4 regions of the Acidihalobacter sp. genome follow, and region 2 is predicted to be linked to each of the others. Evidence: predicted binding sites of a transcription regulator. Region 2 holds the regulator's gene; each other region holds the start of a gene.
The links. Region 2 encodes sigma-54, which starts transcription at its own class of promoters, with help from an activator protein. Its sites were predicted from a motif close to TGGCANGNTNCNTGCTT; they were not measured.
Positions count from the first base shown of each region.

Region 1: P8014_RS04885 (flagellar basal body-associated FliL family protein) is a predicted target of sigma-54. The motif match lies at 2,164-2,180, and genes of this name have one in related genera.
Region 3: flgB (flagellar basal body rod protein FlgB) is a predicted target of sigma-54. The motif match lies at 2,018-2,034, and genes of this name have one in related genera.
Region 4: P8014_RS15785 (SIR2 family protein) is a predicted target of sigma-54. The motif match lies at 2,401-2,417, and genes of this name have one in related genera.

Region 1 covers NZ_JARRQY010000010.1:77,787-82,365, forward strand. Annotated here, with positions in the region: gene P8014_RS04875 (flagellar hook-length control protein FliK) at 1-422, shown strand, start outside; gene P8014_RS04880 (HAMP domain-containing methyl-accepting chemotaxis protein) at 696-2,051, shown strand; gene P8014_RS04885 (flagellar basal body-associated FliL family protein) at 2,246-2,740, shown strand; gene fliM (flagellar motor switch protein FliM) at 2,748-3,725, shown strand; gene fliN (flagellar motor switch protein FliN) at 3,745-4,254, shown strand; gene fliO (flagellar biosynthetic protein FliO) at 4,263-4,579, shown strand, end outside.
Region 2 covers NZ_JARRQY010000005.1:10,755-15,333, forward strand. Annotated here, with positions in the region: gene lptC (LPS export ABC transporter periplasmic protein LptC) at 1-507, shown strand, start outside; gene lptA (lipopolysaccharide transport periplasmic protein LptA) at 516-1,043, shown strand; gene lptB (LPS export ABC transporter ATP-binding protein) at 1,040-1,765, shown strand; gene P8014_RS02240 (RNA polymerase factor sigma-54) at 1,967-3,424, shown strand; gene raiA (ribosome-associated translation inhibitor RaiA) at 3,446-3,763, shown strand; gene P8014_RS02250 (PTS sugar transporter subunit IIA) at 3,756-4,256, shown strand; gene hprK (HPr(Ser) kinase/phosphatase) at 4,320-4,579, shown strand, end outside.
Region 3 covers NZ_JARRQY010000010.1:43,950-48,528, reverse strand. Annotated here, with positions in the region: gene flgE (flagellar hook protein FlgE) at 1-388, opposite strand, end outside; gene P8014_RS04735 (flagellar hook assembly protein FlgD) at 424-1,125, opposite strand; gene flgC (flagellar basal body rod protein FlgC) at 1,146-1,577, opposite strand; gene flgB (flagellar basal body rod protein FlgB) at 1,581-1,982, opposite strand; gene P8014_RS04720 (methyl-accepting chemotaxis protein) at 2,314-4,200, opposite strand; gene rhtB (homoserine/homoserine lactone efflux protein) at 4,428-4,579, opposite strand, start outside.
Region 4 covers NZ_JARRQY010000049.1:17,584-22,162, forward strand. Annotated here, with positions in the region: gene P8014_RS15775 (autotransporter-associated beta strand repeat-containing protein) at 1-1,760, opposite strand, end outside; gene P8014_RS15780 (DUF3079 domain-containing protein) at 2,011-2,220, opposite strand; gene P8014_RS15785 (SIR2 family protein) at 2,458-3,318, shown strand; gene draG (ADP-ribosyl-[dinitrogen reductase] hydrolase) at 3,331-4,236, opposite strand; gene P8014_RS15795 (nitrogen fixation protein NifQ) at 4,238-4,579, opposite strand, start outside.

The sequences.
Region 1 (4,579 bases), on a different contig from region 2:
CGCTAGGCGAACGCGTTTCCTGGATGACCGGTAGTGCCGGCAATCATGCGGCGCAATTGCAGCTGCATCCCCGCGAACTCGGGCCCATGTTGGTGCATGTCAAGGTCGATGGTCATCACACGGAAGTGTTATTCCAGACTCAGCACGCGGCGGTCAGGGATGCTTTGGAAGCGGCGCTGCCGCGCTTGCGCGAAATGCTGGGACAGGGTGGCCAGCAGGTCAGCGTCAATGTTCAGCAACAGGCCGGAGGCTGGTCCGGTCAATCCGGACAGGGGCAGCAGCAGATGTCGCAGCAGTGGACGTCGCAGGCCGCATGGTCCGGTTTCACTCCGATTGACGGAGTAGAGCCATCGTCCGAGTTGTCCAGTCCCCTGGTGCGCTGGTATGGGCTGTCGAACGGCATGATTGATACTTACGTCTAGTGCCCTGTCCCGCTAGGTCACCCGGCATACGCTGAGGTGTGGGCGGGTGTGGTGGATCGCCAAGTATACTAAAGTGTGGCGGGAGACATCTTGACTCGACAGACGAGAGTGAGCGGGCACCGCGCAAGGAGAACGTCCGGCCTCGCAGCCGTTCGGCCGGCGCTTCCCTAAATATTTCTTTCGGCGTACCGACATAAACTCAGTGAGGTGCGGAATGCTCCGTGCCGCCGTTTCATCAGAAAACAACAGGTTTACGTTACGAGCGAGAGGGGTATGTCGATGTTTTTGATCCCGCATACGATCAAGGGCCGCCTGTTGGGTGCGGCTGGACTTGCGATGTTGCTGGTGCTAGCGGCGGTGGTGGTCACGCTGTCGTTCGAAATCAAGACGCGCAAGATGTTCGATAACGTGGTCGATATCGACCTACCGCTGGAGCATGCGGTGCAAAGCATGAGCAGCGAAGGATTGTTGTCGGGTATTGCCATCCGCAACAAGATGATCGATCCACTGACGCCTCCGCGGTGGGTCAAGGTTGCAGAGGGTTCGATGCGGCGTTTCGACGAGTCGCTGAAGATCGCTCTGGAGCGGTCGCCCAAGGATAGCGAATTGCACAAGACGATCGAACAGGTCGCCGGGTTGTGGAAGCAGAATCGGACGCAGCGTCAGGAAATCATCCAACGCCTGCAGGCCAATGACTTCGTCAAGGCGCGCCAGATCCTGAGCCATCAGTCTCATCCCGTTTGGACGCAGATCCGTGTTCTGTTGCAGAAGGCGGATAAGTTGACTCTAAGCGTTGAAAGTGGGCAGAAGGTGCAGGTACAGAGGATGCTGACCCAGGCCGCCTGGTGGAGCACAGTGTTGCTGATGTTCTCGATGTTGGTCGGCGGTGGTCTGACCGGTCTGGCCATCGTCGGCTTGATTCGCCGGATACGGCGGGTGGTGAGAATGATGGACGAGATCGCCCAGGGCGAGGGCGACCTGACGCGGCGTATGGAACTGAGCGATCGTGACGATGAGCTGGATCATCTGTCCGGCGCTTTCAACCGTTTTGTGGAACGGATCCAGCGTCTGGTGGGTCAGGTGGCGGGTTCGACGTCGCAGTTGTCGGCGGCGGCCGAGGAGCTGTCGGCGACCAGCGAGGAGATTTCCGAGCAGACCAACCTGCTGGCGCTCAACGCGGCGATCGAAGCGGCGCGAGCGGGCGAGCAGGGTCGGGGCTTTGCGGTGGTGGCGGACGAGGTGCGCACGCTGGCGCGTCGCACGCAGGACTCGACCGAAGAGATCCGCGGTATGATTGAGCGGCTGCAGGGCGGGGCGAAGAACGCGGTGGGCGTGATGCAGACGAGCCGCGAGCGAGCGCGCTCGGGTGTGGAGCAGGCGCGCGGAGCGGGCCAGTCGCTGGAATCGATCACGCGTTCGGTGGGCCAGATCAACGACATGAATGCGCTGATTGCGACGGCGGCTGAAGAGCAGACGGCGGTGGCTGAGGAGATCAACCGGAATGTGACGAGCATCAGCGCTTCGACGCAGCAGACGGCGGGTGCCTCGCAGCAGACGGCGGCGGCGAGCGAGGAGCTGGCGCGCCTGGCGGCGCAGCTGCAGGGCCTGGTCGGACAGTTCAAGGTGTAATAGTCGAGAGGATAGAATTCGGCGTCGGATTTTCGACGCCGATTCGTCGAAAGGGGAGCGGCGCTCCCCTTTTTGTTTTGTATAAATTTGTTTTTGTTGTATTTTTTGTTTTTGGCCCGCCCCTTGCTTATGCTGTCGGGCGGCGTATCGCATATTCTGGCCTCAGGCTATGGAATAACAATCAGGAGAACATCATGGCGGATGAACAGCCGCAGAAAGGCGGTTCCAAGCTCAAAAAGATCATCATCATCGCGGTCGTCGTCGTGCTGTTGTTGGTGGCTGGTATAGGCGCAACCCTGTTCTTCACGGGCGTGTTCTCGAAGAAAGGTGGAGCCGGAGCCGATACGGCTCATGCGACCGAGGCCAAACATCCGCCGATCTATTTCTCGATCACACCGGCGATGGTGGTCAACTTCCAGAACCCGACCAAGGCACGCTATCTGCAAGTGGCGATCGACGTGATGGCACGCGAGCCGAAAGTGATCGAAGAGGTCAAGACGAACATGCCGGCGATTCGCAATCGCCTGATCATTCTGCTGAGCGGCCAGAGCTACGAGGATATCAGCACGGCACAGGGCAAGGAGAAGCTGCGTAAGGAAGTGCTCGGTAGCATCAACAAGGTGCTCAAGGAAGCCGGCGCCCATGGTGAGATCGAGCAAGTCTATTTCACTAATCTCGTGATGCAGTAGGCCTGGTATGGCGAACAACGAAGTCCTTTCCCAGGAAGAAATCGACGCCCTGCTGCATGGCGTCGACAGCGGAGATGTCGATACCTCCGAGGAGGAAATTCCGTCCGAAGGGGCTCGTTCCTATGATCTGGCTAGTCAGGAACGGATCGTACGTGGGCGCATGCCCACCTTGGAGATGATCAACGAAAGGTTCGCCAGACATCTGCGTATCAGTCTGTTCAACATGCTGCGCTTTGCTGCCGAGATCGGCGTCAAGAACATTCGGGTGCTCAAGTTCTCCGAGTATGTACGTAGCCTGTTCGTGCCGACCAGCCTGAATCTGGTGCGAATCCGGCCCCTGCGCGGTACGGCCCTGTTCGTGGTCGATCCGCAGTTGGTGTTTATCCTGGTAGACAACTTCTTCGGCGGTGATGGCCGCTTCCGCGCCAAGATCGAGGGCCGCGACTTTACCCCCACCGAGATGCGCGTAGTGAGTCTGTTGCTGGACAAGGCGTTCGAGGACATCAAGGAAGCCTGGGCGCCGGTTATGGATCTGAGTTTCGAGTACATCAACTCGGAAGTGAATCCGCAGTTCGCCAACATCGTCAGCCCGACCGAGGTGGTGGTGGTGTCGACTTACCACATAGAGTTGGAAGGCGGCGGGGGGGATCTGCACATCACCATGCCTTATTCGATGATCGAGCCGATTCGCGATGTGCTCGATGCCGGCATTCAGAGCGACCGCACCGAGATCGACGAGCGCTGGCTGCGCAGCTTGCGCGAGGAGATATCGGAGGCGCCGGTGGAGGTCGTCGGCGTATTGGCTGAAACCGAGCTGACGCTGGCGGAGGTGATGCGCTTGAAGTCCGGCGACATCATTCCCTTCGACATGCCCGACAACATGTTGCTGCGCGCGGAAGACATGTCGGTCATGCGCGGCCGTTTCGGTGTGCATCGCGGTCAGAACGCGGTGCAGATCGTCGAACACATCAAGCGCGACTATTGATTGTCCGGGAGGTTGACCCATGAGCGCAGACCCCAAAGATCCCGAAGACCAGGCGGCCGAAGATGCCTGGGCCGAAGCGCTTGCCGAGCAAGCCGAGACTGAGCAGGCCGAAACCGAGCAGGCCGAGGCCGGACAGCAGGCTGCCGAGGAGGTGGGTAATTCCGAGGAGGCGGGTAAACCCGAGGATGCCTATGAGAAGGCGTCGTTCGGCAAGCTTGAGAATGTGGCTGCGAGCGAGGGCGGCGGAGCTGGTCTGGATTTGAGTGGCGAAGGTACGCTGGACGTCATTCTAGATATTCCGGTTACGGTTTCGATGGAAATCGGCCGCACGCGCCTGCCGATCCGCAATCTGCTGCGCCTGAACCAGGGCTCGGTGGTCGAATTGGACCGTCTGGCCGGCGAGCCGCTGGATGTGCTGGTCAACGGTACCTTGATCGCGCATGGCGAGGTGGTGGTGGTCAACGAGAAGTACGGCATCCGCCTGACCGATGTGATCAGCCCGGCCGAGCGGGTCCGCAAGCTGAAATGAGAGTGGCGATGAAGTTGTCGACACGATGGATGCTGGCGCTGCTGTTGGCGTGGCCTGCGGACGTGTTCGCGGGACAGGTGGTGGGCTCTGCCGCGCAGGCGGCTGCGCCGCAGGTTGGAGATCCGTTCAGTTTGGCCTCGCTGGGACAGTTCGTGTTCGGGTTGCTCGTGGTGGTCGGAATGATCTTTGCCTTGGCCTGGATGCTGCACCGCATGAACCGCATCCAGGGTGGTGTGCAGGGACGTATGCGCATTCTCGCCGGTCTGCCGCTGGGTTCGCGCGAGCGGGTGGTGCTGGTGCAGGTGGGCGATGAGCAGATTCTGCT
Region 2 (4,579 bases):
GTGGCCATGGCCGCCTGGCTGCTGGGCCAGCTCGTTCCGCCGCTGAGCAAACCGCACCCGCCCACCAGCGGCGTCGACTACCGCGCCAGCGGTATCACGCTGACCCAGATGCGCACCAACGGCAAACCGCGCTACCGTCTGCAGGCCACGACCCTGACCCACACGCTACCCGACGACATCACCCACCTACAGGATGTCGTACTGACCGTCTACCCTCAGACCGGGGCCCCCGTCATCCTGACCACGCCCCGCGCGGACCTGCAGGCCGACGGCGAACACGTACACATGCCCGAGAGGGTGGTCATAACGCGTTCGGCCACCGACGGAGAACTCAAGCTGGTCACCTCCGACCTATACGTCAACATCCGCACCCAGACCGCTACCAGCCAGGCGCATACGACCATCGACGCTCCCGGTTACCATGTACAGGGGCTTGGCCTTCACGCCGACTTCGCCGACCATGTCTTCGAACTGCTGCGCGAGGTGCGCAGCACCTACCAGCGCTGACGACCACTATGCGAAACGATCTCATTAGCCCACGCCTGCTCCTGACCACCGCCCTGTTCTGCCTGGCGCCCCTGCCCGCCGCTGCGCAAACTCCGGCAGCGCCCGAGGCTCCGGTACACATCAGCGCCGACCATTTCCGCTTCAACCAGCAGAAAGGCACCGGAAACTACAGCGGCAACGTGGTGGTCACCCAGGACAAACTCATGATCAAGGGCGACAAGCTGGACATCCTCGCCCCCAACAGCGGACCGATCCAGAAACTGACCATGATCGGCACGCCGGCGACCTTCGAAGACACCACCGCCGAAGGCAAGCGCATCACCGGCCAGGCAAAGAACATGGTCTACAACCCCGCCGAACAGAGCATCGTGCTCACCGGCGACGCCCAGCTACAGCAGCGCGGCAACGCCTTCCGCGCCAGTCGCATCGTCTACGACATCCGGCGCGACCTGGTCGACGCCGGCGCGCCGGGACAACGCATCGAGGCCACCTACACACCCGCCACGGGCAAGACCGCGGAGACGCCAAAACAATGAGCGTGCTGCGCGGCACCGAACTCGCCAAGCGCTACCGCGGCCGCGACGTACTGGCCAGCGTCTCGCTGGAAGTCGCTAGCGGCGAAGTGGTCGGCCTACTCGGCCCTAACGGCGCCGGCAAGACCACCTGCTTCTACATCATGGTCGGCCTGATCCAGGCCGATGGAGGCAACATCCAGCTCAACGAACAGGAGATCACGCGTTTCCCCATGCACGCGCGCGCGCGCATGGGCATCGGCTACCTGCCGCAGGAAGCCTCCGTGTTCCGCCGTCTGAGCGTCGAGGACAACATCCGCGCCGTACTGGAACTGCGCAAGGAACTCGATGCCAAGGGCCGCGAGGAAGCGCTCGACGCCCTGCTCGAGGAACTCCAGATCGGGCATATCCACGACAGCCGCGGCTACAGCCTCTCGGGCGGTGAACGCCGGCGCGTCGAAATCGCCCGTGCCCTGGCCGCCGACCCCGCCTTCATCCTGCTCGACGAACCTTTCGCCGGCGTCGATCCGATTTCCGTACTCGACATCCAGCGCATCGTGCGCCATCTGAGCGAGCGCAACATCGGCGTGCTGATCACCGATCACAACGTGCGCGAAACCCTGGGTATCTGCCAACGGGCCTACATTCTGAGCGAAGGGCGCGTGCTCGCCGAAGGCGGCCCCGAGGACATCCTGCACAATCGCAAGGCCCGCGAGGTCTACCTCGGTGAAGACTTCAAACTGTGATGCCGCACCAGCGCTGCCTCGCGCACCTCGGCGGACGGCGCCTCCGGCCTCGTACGCCAGCAGAGCGCACCATGCGGATCGAGAGCACATCTTGCATCCGAGATGGATTCGATATAATCCTGGACATGACACAGCAAAAACCAGACAGGAGGCACCGGCCTGCTGGAGCGAGCGGCGAAACGCCGCAATGACGGAAACCCGATGATCAAGCCTTCGATTCAACTCAAGCTGGGGCAGCAACTGGCCATGACGCCCCAGTTGCAGCAGGCGATTCGCCTGCTGCAGTATTCCACCCTAGAGCTGCAGACCCACATCCAGGAGATTCTAGAAACCAATCCGCTGCTGGACAGCGACGAGGAAAACGACGAGAACTACCCGGCCGAAGATCAAGAAAACGACGACTCTACCACCAGCGCCGAAGACACGATCCCGGACGACCTGCCCGTCGACAGCGCCTGGGAGGACATCTATGAGCCGGCCAACGTACCAGGCTCCGGCAATGGCCGCCTTGAAGGCGAGGAGCGCGATCCCTACGAATCCCAAAGCGGGGGTGACGAATCGCTGATCGACCATCTGCTGTGGCAGATCCACCTCACCACGATGAACGATCAGGACCGGCAGATCGCCATCAACCTGATCGACGCCATCGACGAAGACGGCTACCTGCAGGAAGATCTGCCCACCCTGCAGAACAGCCTGACCCAGGAACTGGGACTGGAAGAGCCGCTCGAGATCGAGGATATCGAGGCGGTACGGCACCTCATCCAGCGCCTCGATCCGCCCGGCTGCGGCGCCCGCAACCTGTCCGAATGTCTGCTGGCACAGCTCTATGAACTGCCCGCCGACACGCCCTGGCTGGAAGCCGTCCGCAAGCTCATCGGCGAACATCTCGATCTGCTCGCCAACCACGATTTCAAAACGCTCATGCGCCGCCTCGAACTCGACGAGGCCGGCCTGCAGAGCGCAGTTGCACTGATACAGACGCTCAACCCACGCCCCGGTGCGCAGATCAGCGATCGCCGGCCCGAGTACATCGTACCTGACGTCATCGTGCGCAAGCAGGATCAGCGCTGGCGCGTCGAACTCAACACCGAAGCCATCCCGCGCCTGCGCGTGAACGCCACCTACGCAGCCATGGTCAAGCGCGCCGACACCAGCACGGACAACACCTACATCAAAAACCAGCTGCAGGAGGCACGCTGGTTCATCAAGAGTCTGCAGAGCCGTAACGAAACGCTGCTGCGCGTGGCCTCCGCCATCGTCGAACAACAGCGCGGCTTTCTCGAATATGGCGAGGAAGCCATGAAACCGCTGGTACTGCGCGACATCGCCGAGCAGGTCGAAATGCACGAATCGACCATCTCCCGCGTCACCACGCAGAAATACATGCACACCCCGCGCGGCATCTTCGAGTTCAAGTATTTCTTCTCCAGCCATGTCGGCACCGCCGACGGCGGCGAGTGCTCGGCGGTGGCCATCCGCGCGATGATTCGCAAGCTCATCGAAGGGGAACCTGGCGACAAACCCCTTTCAGACAGTAAAATCGCCGCCCTTTTGGGAGAGAAGGGCATTCAGGTGGCCCGCCGCACGGTCGCCAAGTACCGCGAGGGCATGAATATTCTCTCTTCCAGCGAACGCAAACGCCTGACGAAGGCCTGACAGACAACAATGGAGTCACCCATGCAGATCAACCTCACTGGCCACCACCTCGAACTCACCGACCCGCTGCGTGCCTACGTCGAAGAGAAATTCCAGCGCCTGGAGCGCCATTTCGACAATGTGATCGACGTACATGTCGTGCTCAGCGTCGAGAAACTCCGCCAGAAGGCCGAAGCCAGTCTGCTGCTCGGCGGCAACCAGCTGCATGCGGAAGCGGAAACCGAGGACATGTACGCCGCCATCGACGGTCTGGTGGACAAGCTCGACCGGCAGGTCGTCAAGCACAAGGAAAAGATCAAGGACCACCACAAGGCCGACGCCGACAAACGTCTTGCCTGAATCCACCAACGCTGTAGGTCACACCATGCAGATCGGCGAACTACTGAGCCTGGATCGCGTCGTAGACAACGCCGACGTTACCAGCAAAAAACGTACTCTGGAATTGCTCGGTCAGCTGCTAGGCAGTGAGGAAACCGGCCTTTCGGCCGATGAGGTTTTCGACACTCTGCTGGCGCGCGAACGACTGGGCAGCACCGGGCTCGGTGCGGGCGTAGCCATTCCCCACGGGCGCATGAAAGGCATCGGACGGGCAGTCGGCGCATTCGTCAAACTGCACGAAGGGATCGATTTCGACGCGCCCGACAAACACCCCGTCGATCTGCTCTTCGCATTGATCGTGCCGGAGGAATGCACTGACGCGCATCTCGACATCCTCGCTCAGCTCGCCAGACTGTTTCGTGACGCCGACACCGTTGCACAACTACGCCAGTGTACGGACAGCGAGACGCTTTACCGCGCACTAACCGAATGGAGTGCGCGGCACGCCGCCTGACCGGACAAGAATCCGGGGCGCAGAAGTGCCGAAAGCGCCCCGGAATTCAGTAGACTAGCCAGCATGGAATCCACTCCGCTGACTGTTCAGATGCTGTTCGAGACTCTTTGCGACAAGCTGCAGCTCGAATGGACGGCTGGGCGCAAGGGCGCACAGCGCGCACTCAGCAGCGCCCGCTGCCCCTGGGGCGGCGCCACGCTGGTCAGCCATCTCGACCTCATCACCACCAGTGCGGTTCAGGTAATCGGCCCGGCCGAGATGGAATATCTCACCGAGCTGCCGCCGGCCGAACGCGCCGAAGCCATCCGACATCTGTTTCAAGC
Region 3 (4,579 bases), on a different contig from region 2:
TGCTGATCGGCGCGTAAACCTGCAGGCGCTGGCCCTGCGAGTTGACCACGTAGCCGTCCCGGTCGACCTGCAGGGCACCCGCCCTGCTGTACACCTGGCTGCCCTGATCGCTGAAAACGAAGAATCCCTTGCCGTTGACCGCCAGATCCAGACTGTTGCCGGTGTTATTCATCGAGCCCTGGGTGAAGTGCTGTGTCACCGCCTGCAGCTGAACGCCGGAGCCAACAGAGCGATTGCTCATACCTCCGTAGGCTGTCGAATAGATATCGCCGAACTCGGCACGCGAGCGCTTGAAACCGGTGGTGCCCGCATTGGCAATGTTGTTACCGGTAACGTTCAGCGCCTCGGAGGCGGCGTTCAAGCCGGTCAATGCTGTTCCGAATGCCATGTCGTTTGCTCCTTAGAAACGAGTACTTATTCCGCTCAACTGATCTGCCGCACTTTCGAGAGATCCACGTTCCCGAGCCCGTCAGCCAGACCCAGGGTTATCGAACCGCCGTTGCTGCCCAAGGTGACGCTATTGACGCGCGTGCTGGCCAGGGTATCCATTGCCTCGGCTTTTCCGTCGACAGCGGCCTCGGCGCGAATGGCATAAGTACCCGCCGGCATGGGCGTACCGTTGCTGTCGGTGCCGTCCCAGGTAAAACCGGCCAATCCAGCGGACTGCGCCCCCAGGTCGATCTGTTTGACCAGCTGTCCGCTGGCGCTGTACACGCCGACGACGACGCGTTGCGCGGCTGTGCTCACATCGACCGCCCCGCTCAGTCCACCGCTCGCGGGCAACTCCGCCTGCTTGGCAGGCACCAGGACGTTGTGGCCGACCAGACTGGCTGCCTGCAGCGACTGACTGGTGGTCAGCGAGCCGGCCAGATTGGTGACGGTCTTCTGCAGGTTCTGGATGCCGGTCACCGAGCTGAACTGGGCCAACTGGGCGAGAAAGCTCTGACTGTCGACGGGCTTGGTCGGATCCTGGTTCTGAATCTCGGTGACCATCAGCTTGAGGAAAGCGTCCTCACCCAACGCACCCGTACCGCTGACCCCCGACGAGGTGCTCGATGTGGACGGTGCGAGCCCCAACTGCTGATAGGTGCTGTACGCGGAGGTGTTACTGGTTGCGACTGTCATGTTCCGGCCTCCAGGGCGGATTATTTGTTCGCCAGCTGCAGCGTGTTGAGCAACAGTTGCTGTGTAGTACTCACCACGTTGACGTTGCTCTGATAGCTGCGCGACGCGGAGATCATGTTGGCCATCTGCTCGACGGTGTTGACGTTCGAGGTGTAGACGTAACCTTCCTTGTCGGCCAACGGATTGCCCGGTTGATATTCCTTGCGCACCGGCGCCTCGCTTTGCTGAATCTCGGTCACCTGAACGCCCACAGCGGCCTGCTCAGCGACGCCGCCACCACCCTGAGCGTCTTTCAGCACGGCCTTGAACACCGGCTGGCGGGCGCGATAGGCGTCTTTCTCACTGCCCGCGACGTCGTTGGCGTTGGCCAGATTGCTGGCGACCGTGTTTAGCCGCACGCTCTGCGCACTCATGCCCGATCCGGCAATACCGAAAATGTTGTAGAGACTCATGGTTTATTGCCCCGTCAAAGCCTTGCGCAGACCGCTGATGCGACTGCCGAGAAAACTCAGCGTCGCCTGGTAACGCAAGGCGTTTTCCCCGAACTCGGCCTGGTTACGCTGCAAGTCCACCGTATTGCCGTCCAGCGAAGGCTGCAGCGGCACCTGGTACATCACTTGCGCGGTCCCGCTCTGTCCGACCGCCTGCAGACTCACACCGGAATCCGTAGGCGCCAGTGGCAAACCTTGAGGCTGACCTCGCGCCGCCTGCAATGCCGCCTTGAAGTTGATGTCGCGCGCCTTGTAGTCCGGCGTGTCGGCATTGGCGATGTTAGAGGCCAGTAGCTCCGCCCGCTTGGTTTCCAACTGCAGTGCCTGGGGAAACGTGGCCAGCGCTTTGTCGATGGAGAACGGCATGTTTCGCGTCCTGTGATGTTCTACTCGACAGGGAAAAGCAATTTGGATGCCAAGCATCGAATATGACTGTGAATACGTGTCGGCACAGGGCTTGGAGCCCAGGCGAAGACAACAACGGCGGGCCGTGAAGAGCGTTGGACACGCGCGAGCGGCAATGCGTCACCGCCACGCGGCAAACGGCGGCTGGCCGCTTGCCGACGTCAAAAGATCGGCGTCAGTGCGTAGAAGAAAAACTTTACGTCAAGAATTCGACTTTGCGTCGACTAGCCCGGAGAACGGCGGGCGACGCAGCCGGATAGGGAACCGGCCACGCCTTAAGAACAAACGCGTTTCAGATCTTGAAGCCGCCGACCAGCGACTGCAGCTGCGCCGCGAGACGAGCAAGCTCATCACTCGCCGTGGCGACCTGCCGCACACCCTGTACGCTTTCGTCGCCGGCCTGATTGATGTTGGCGACGTTGCGATTGATCTCCTCTGCTACTGCCGACTGTTCCTCGGCCGCACTGGCGATCATCGCATTCATGTCGTTGATACGGGACACGGCCTCGGTCGTCGCCTTGAGCAGGGCACTGTTCTCGCTCGCCCGTTCAGCGCTCTCATGCGCCCGGTCACGGCCCTGCCCAATGGCATGCACCGCATTCTGCGCCCCGCTCTGCAAGCTCTCGATCATGGTCTGGATTTCCGCCGTCGAGTCCTGGGTGCGCCGCGCCAGCGTACGCACCTCATCCGCAACCACAGCGAAACCTCGCCCATGCTCGCCGGCGCGCGCCGCCTCGATCGCCGCGTTCAGCGCCAGCAGATTGGTCTGTTCCGAGATGCTGTTGATGACCTCGAGAACCTTATCGATCGACTCCGTACCACGGCGCAGCTCATCGATGATCTGGCTGGCATTTTCGATCTCTCCGGCCAACTGCCGCATATTGTTGGCGTTGACCTCCACCAGATGTGCTGAATCGGAGGTGTTTTCCTGCGCCTCCTTGGCCGAACGCGCGGCGTCCGCGGCATTCTTTGCCACCTCATTGACCGTAGCCGACATCTCGTTCATCGCCGTGGCCACCTGCTCGGTCTCACTCTGCTGGCGATCGACGGTGCGGCTGACCTCCTCGCTGGTACCAGAAAGCTCCTCGGCGGCCGCAGCCAGCTGCGAGGTCGATCCGGCCACCTGCCCGAAGGACTGGTGGATGCGCTCGACGAAACGATTGAAGGCCTCAGCCATTTCGCCGAACTCATCCGAAGTATGCGCCGTAAGCCGCCGCGTCAGATCGGCTTCGCCGCTGGCGAGATCGTGCAACGCGGCCAGCAGCATACGCACGGGTTGCAGCAGCGTACGCAAGCTGAGGTACAGGATCACCAAAGCAAGCGCCAGACCGATCAGGGTCACCAGCGCAACCTGCCAGCGCGCCGTGATCAACGGCTTATCCACCACCGACTGCTCGGTCAGCAGGCCGAGGTACCACTTCGTACCGGCAACCTCTACCGGATGAAAGCTCACGCGCCATTCCTTACCGTCTATGCCGTAGAAGTGCGTCTGTGCAACCAGCGGCGCAGCCGTTCCCAGCAGAGTCTTGATCGGCTTGCCGAACAGATCCTGCTGCGGCGCGGAGAGGATGGTGCCGTCCTTATCGACCAGAATGGCATAACCGTCCTGGCCGATGCCCAGAGGCTTGAGCATCCCGTCCAGGGCCGACAGCGGGATATCGGCGGCGACAACGCCTCGATAGTCGCCCGTGGTAACCGGCGCCACGACGGAGATCAGCACCTGGCCGGTGCTGGCGTCGACATGGGGCTGAGTGAAACCGGCCTGCTGGGTCTGCTCGGCCTGCTTATACCAGGAACGCGTGCGCGGATCGTAGCCTGCGGGCAGCTTGGCTTCATCCTGGGTCGACTCCATCAGCATCTTGCCACTCGTCGTGCCGACGTATACGGACTTGAAACCGCCCCCTTCCTTGGCGGTCATGAAAATCCTGCGCGCCTGCGCGTCGTCGCCGACCTTGGTCACCTGCCCGGCAACGGCCTTCAGCAGGTCGAGGCGCGTCTGCAACCACTCCTCCACATCCGTGGTGCCGGCATACGCAAGGGTGTCCCCCATCTCCTGCAGATAGACATTCGATGTCTTGCTGAGAGTACTCTCGGAGAGCCAGGAGTTGATGCCGACCACAAGCACGAGCAAGAGGGCGAACGAAAGCAACAGCTTTTGGCTGAAGGACAAACGGTTCATACCTGAAGACCCCATATTGGTTATTTTAGGTCGAACTACTCTCGCAACGAGACGGCCAGCCCAGACCGCCTCACAACCATTGCAAGCGCTACACAAATATCGGCGCCGCCACTGCAAACTTGAGGTAGCGATCCTGTTCCCTTACTCCCTCTCAGCACATACCGGACAAATGTCTGCAGAAGTGATCTGCCGACGCGCGCAGCGTTCCCTCATCACGCGGTACACCCTCAGTTGCGGCCATGAATCGTCGACAGCAGCATGGCCGCGCCGATCAGGGCCGAACCGCTGATCCGGTTCAGGCGCGTGATCGCGCGCGGACTGGCGGTCATGCGGCGCAGGCGCGATGCCAAACCGCTGTAGCCGCTCATGACCAGCGTAT
Region 4 (4,579 bases), on a different contig from region 2:
CCGTCGATGGTCAGATTACCCGGCTGGGTCGCACCTCCGCCCTGGATAACGCCGTCGTTCACCGCGACCGGCCCGGCAACCGTCCCATGCCCGCGCAGGGCGCCGCCGCCGGTCACGGTAACGCCGCCCGCCAGGCCGGCGCCCTGATGCGTGGCGTCGCCCACCTCCAGCACTCCGCCGTTGACCGAAGTGGCCCCGGTGTAGGTGTTGGCGCCGTTCAGCACGACGCGACCCGCGCCGACGCTGGCGGCGGAGAAATTGCTGATCCTTCCGCCGTAGACGAAGGTCTTGCCGGCGCCCGGGGCGATGTTCAGGCTGCTGCTGCCGGTACCACCGCTGATGTCGCCGTTGATCCGCGCCGAGCCGCCCAGAATGTTCAGGCGGCTGTCGCCGCTGCCCAGATCGACCGCCTTGCCGCTGCCGTTGGCGGTGATCGTGCCGTAGTCGTTGACGGTGGCCGCGTTGCCGCCGGTATAGACCGTCGCCGCGCTGCCGCCACCCTCGATGAGGCCGCCGGCCAGATTGTCGATCGTCACGGTGTGGCCGTTGGCCGCGCCGGTCACGGCGATACCCGCGTCGCTGTCACCCTTGATCAAGCCGCTGTTGGTGACGGTCGTGTCGGCATAGATGCCCTGGGGAGGATTGTAGGGAGCGTCCGTATTCGGATTCTTGTCGATCCCCGCCAGCGTGATGCCGCGCCCGGTACCCGTGTTCACGCTACCGTCGGCGTTGGTCGCGGAATTGACGCCCTCGATGGTGCCGGAATTGACGATCGTGCCACCGCCGACCGTGACGCCCTCGCTGGTGTCGTTATAGGCGTGCAGCGACTTGATCGTACCGGTATTGGTGAGATTCACCAGGCCGTCGACGTCCACCGCGTCGCCGTCGCGGGTCACGCCGTTGCCGGTGATCGTGCCGTGATTGACGATGGTCACCACCTCATTGCCGTTGAAGCCGTCGATGTTGATCCCCGACCCGTTGTCGCCCTGAATCGTGCCGCCCAGATTGTTGGTCACGTTCATGGTGTAGCTGCCGGCGGTCGTGGTGTCGGTATTGCCGCCGGTGATGCCGTGGCGCGCACCTTCGATCGTCCCCGTACCGGCCACACCGGCGCCGCCATTGGCAGCGTTCACGATGGTCGCGCCGCTGTTGCTCTGCGCGTCGACGCCGTCGCTCGACGAATCCGTCGCGGTCACCGACTTGATAAGGCCATCGTTGTTGATCACACCGTTGACGCCGGGACGCACGGCATCCGCCTCGCTGGCCTTGATCACGCCGCTGGCATAGTTGTTCAGGATATTCAGGCCGGTCCCGATATGATTGAAATCGATCGCCTGGGCGCCGCCGTCCGAGACGTTCAGGGAATCGAGCGTGCCGTAGTTGTCGAACAGAACGCTGTCGCTGGACTTGTGCATCTGGATGACGTCGGCATCGTGCGTCCGAATCACTGCTCCCGCCTGATTGGTGACCGTCAGATTCAGTCCGCCCGAGTTGGCCCGAATGGCGCGGCCGTCGCCGGACTGCTCGATCGTTCCGGCGTTATCGATCGTCGAACTACCCTTGATATCGACCGCAACCTTGTCTCCGGAAACGGAGAGCGTGCCGCCGGATTTCACCGTCCCCGTATCGCCATCCTTCAGCTTTTGTGCGGAGTGCAGCGTATCGCCGCTGTCCACCGTGAAGGACCCGGCCGTCGCCTGGCTCACGTCGACCAGGGCCAAACTGCCGATCACCAAAATCACTCCGGTTCTTATTTTCATGGACGCTCCCCTGGGTGTTGAAAACCAAATCAAGGGATACTGAAGGCGTCATGTGACCTTGTGATTAACGGGCTATTACACTGCCTGTCGAATTCGCTCCATCGGAATTCGATGTGCACGAGACATGGCGACGCATGTGTCCACGGACACTGAGAGGAATTGAACTACCGGGATGAACACAAAGTACCCGGTCGGACGAGGGCTAAGCAAGCGGGTACCCGCAGAGGCACACGCACCGGTCTTGCCGGCATCAGTGTTTTGCTTCGGATTTGGCGGGACCCTGAGCCTGCTCCAGCGGCTCCAGGCCCCATTCGTACCAGTCGTCGCCGAACAACTCCGCCGGATGCTGCACGCGGTCCGTGCCGTTCCCGCAGGCGAGGTCATCGGCCGGGCAGTACTTGTCACAGCCCCAGCAGATACGCTCCGGGTGACTGGGATTCAAGGGAAATTTTTTCGCCACGGGACGCTGCCTCCATCGTTGCGGCCGGATAATCGTCGCTGGATATTCTCGGTGAATATCCGCTCTCCTACCTTGATTGGAATCAAACCAAGTGCAGGCAAAACTCCAAACGCTTGTGCCAATCACAACAAAAAATCATCAAAAACAAATTAACTTATTGATTTTAAATACCCTAACAACTGGCTCGATTTCTGCTTGAACACAGGAACCGACATCCAGACATACGGGATTGGACGCATGCACGACTCACTCCTGCACGACCTGATCGACGGCATTCGTGCCGGCGACATCGCCCCCTACCTCGGCGCGGGCGCATTGCGCGGCGTAACCGACACCGCCAGCGGCGAGGCAATTCCGGCCCAGAGCGAAGAGCTGATCCTGGCACTCAACAACGGCCAGCCCATGGCGCCGCGGCTGATGTACGAATTCCCGCGCGCCGCCATGCACGTCGAACTCAAGCGCGGACGCAGCACGGTCAACCGCTTCCTCACCGAGACCTACGCCAACCGCAGCTGGACGCGCAGCGCGCTGCACGCGGCGCTGGCCGAACTGCAGGCCCCCTACGTCATCGACATCAACCGCGACACCCAACTGCAGGAACTCTACGCCGACCGCCCACATCTGCTGATCCACGGCATCGCACGCATCGGCGGCACCGACTTCCGCTACAAGCTCTACCGCTACGACGGCAGCGCCTACGCGGAAATCACCACCGAAGAGGCCGACCCGGCTCTGCCCGTGCTGTTCAAACCCATGGGCTCGCCGACCCCGGAACCGAGCTTCATCGCCTCGGACGCCGATTACGTGGACTACATCACCGAGCTGATGGGCGGCTTCGCCGTGCCCGCTTTTCTGAAGCGCCGCCGCAAAGGTCTGCGCTATCTGTTCGTCGGCCTGCGCATGCTGCGCGATACCGAGCGCATGGTGCTGAGCGACCTGATCTACGCCAACGCCGGCGAACCGGCCGGCTGGGCCTTGATCCCCGAGCCTACGGCGAAGGAGGAACGCTTCTGCGCCCGCCAAGGCATCGAGATCGTCGAGGCGGATACGGACGACCTGCTGGCCGCGATCGAGGAAACCGCGCTGGCGCCCGCCTGAAGCGCCGGCGCCTCAAACACCGCTGACGGCAATCAGCGCGCGCGCCTGTCGTTCGCAGGCCGCGCGCGTCTCGCCGTCCAGCGCACGCACCCAGCGATAGGGAATCGCCTTGGCGCCGTCGCGCGCGCCGGCAAGCATGCCGGCGATGGCGCCGGTGGTGTCGGCATCGCCGCCGCGGTTGACCACATCGACCAGACAGGCCTCGAAGCCGTCGGTATCGAACAAGGCCTGGAACACCGCCTGCATCGTCTCGACGATATAGGCGCTGGGATTTTCGCGCGGCTGGCGCCTGCGGAATTCGAACTCCGGATGGCAGTCGACGAGTTCTCGCGCCAGACCGTGCAGTTCGACGACGATACACGGCGAGCTGCCCAAAGCGCACTGCACCATGCGTACGACGCATTCGCAGGCCGCGTCCGACAGCGGATTGTTGTGCGTAATATGCGCTTGCGCGCGCACCGCGGCACCGACTTCGCCGTCTGACCGCCCCAGGGTGGCCAGCGCCACCGGCAGGCAGCGCATGCAGGCGCCGTTGCCGGCATCATGTTCGCTCGGCGGCGCCTCGGTTTCGCCGGTACGACGAAAGTGCAGCAGGCCGCGGCGCACGGTGTTGCCGATGTCCACCGGCTTGGCGCGCATCCAGGCGTCGAAGGCCCGCGCCGCCGCCTCTGCATCCACCCGGCCGCAGGCGATCACCGCTTCGCCCAGAGCCAGACTCATGGTGGTATCGTCGGTCACCTGCCCGCGCCGCAGCTTCAGCCAGCCGCCGCCGCGCATGCGAGCGTGCACGCCGAAGGTGGCGCGGATCTCGCGCGGGGTCATGAACTCGACGGTGGCGCCCAAGGCATCGCCCACCGCCAGCCCGAGGTAGGCACCGCGGGCCCGATCGAGCAGATCCGCATCGGCGGCTACGGTCACCCTATTCTTCGGGTCCGAAGCACTCGGCATAGTCGACGCACACCTCGCAGGACGGCGCGCGGCAGACATACACGCCCTCGGCCTGGCAAAGCTGCTTGTACAAAAAGCGCTTCCACTTCATGTCGTGCACGTTGCGCTGCGCCAGGGCGGGAAAGTTGTCGTTCATCAGGCGCCCGAGATCGGACCTCGACCACAGCCCCAGGTCCTGCCACAGGTGATCGCCGGCCATGCAGGCGGCAGCCACGATCCCCGACAGCCAAAGCTCGGAAGGCTCGAGCCCCGCGCGATGCGCGCCGAGCAGCGCGACCAGATCGGCGCGTTCCGGCTCGCGCTCGCGTTCCGC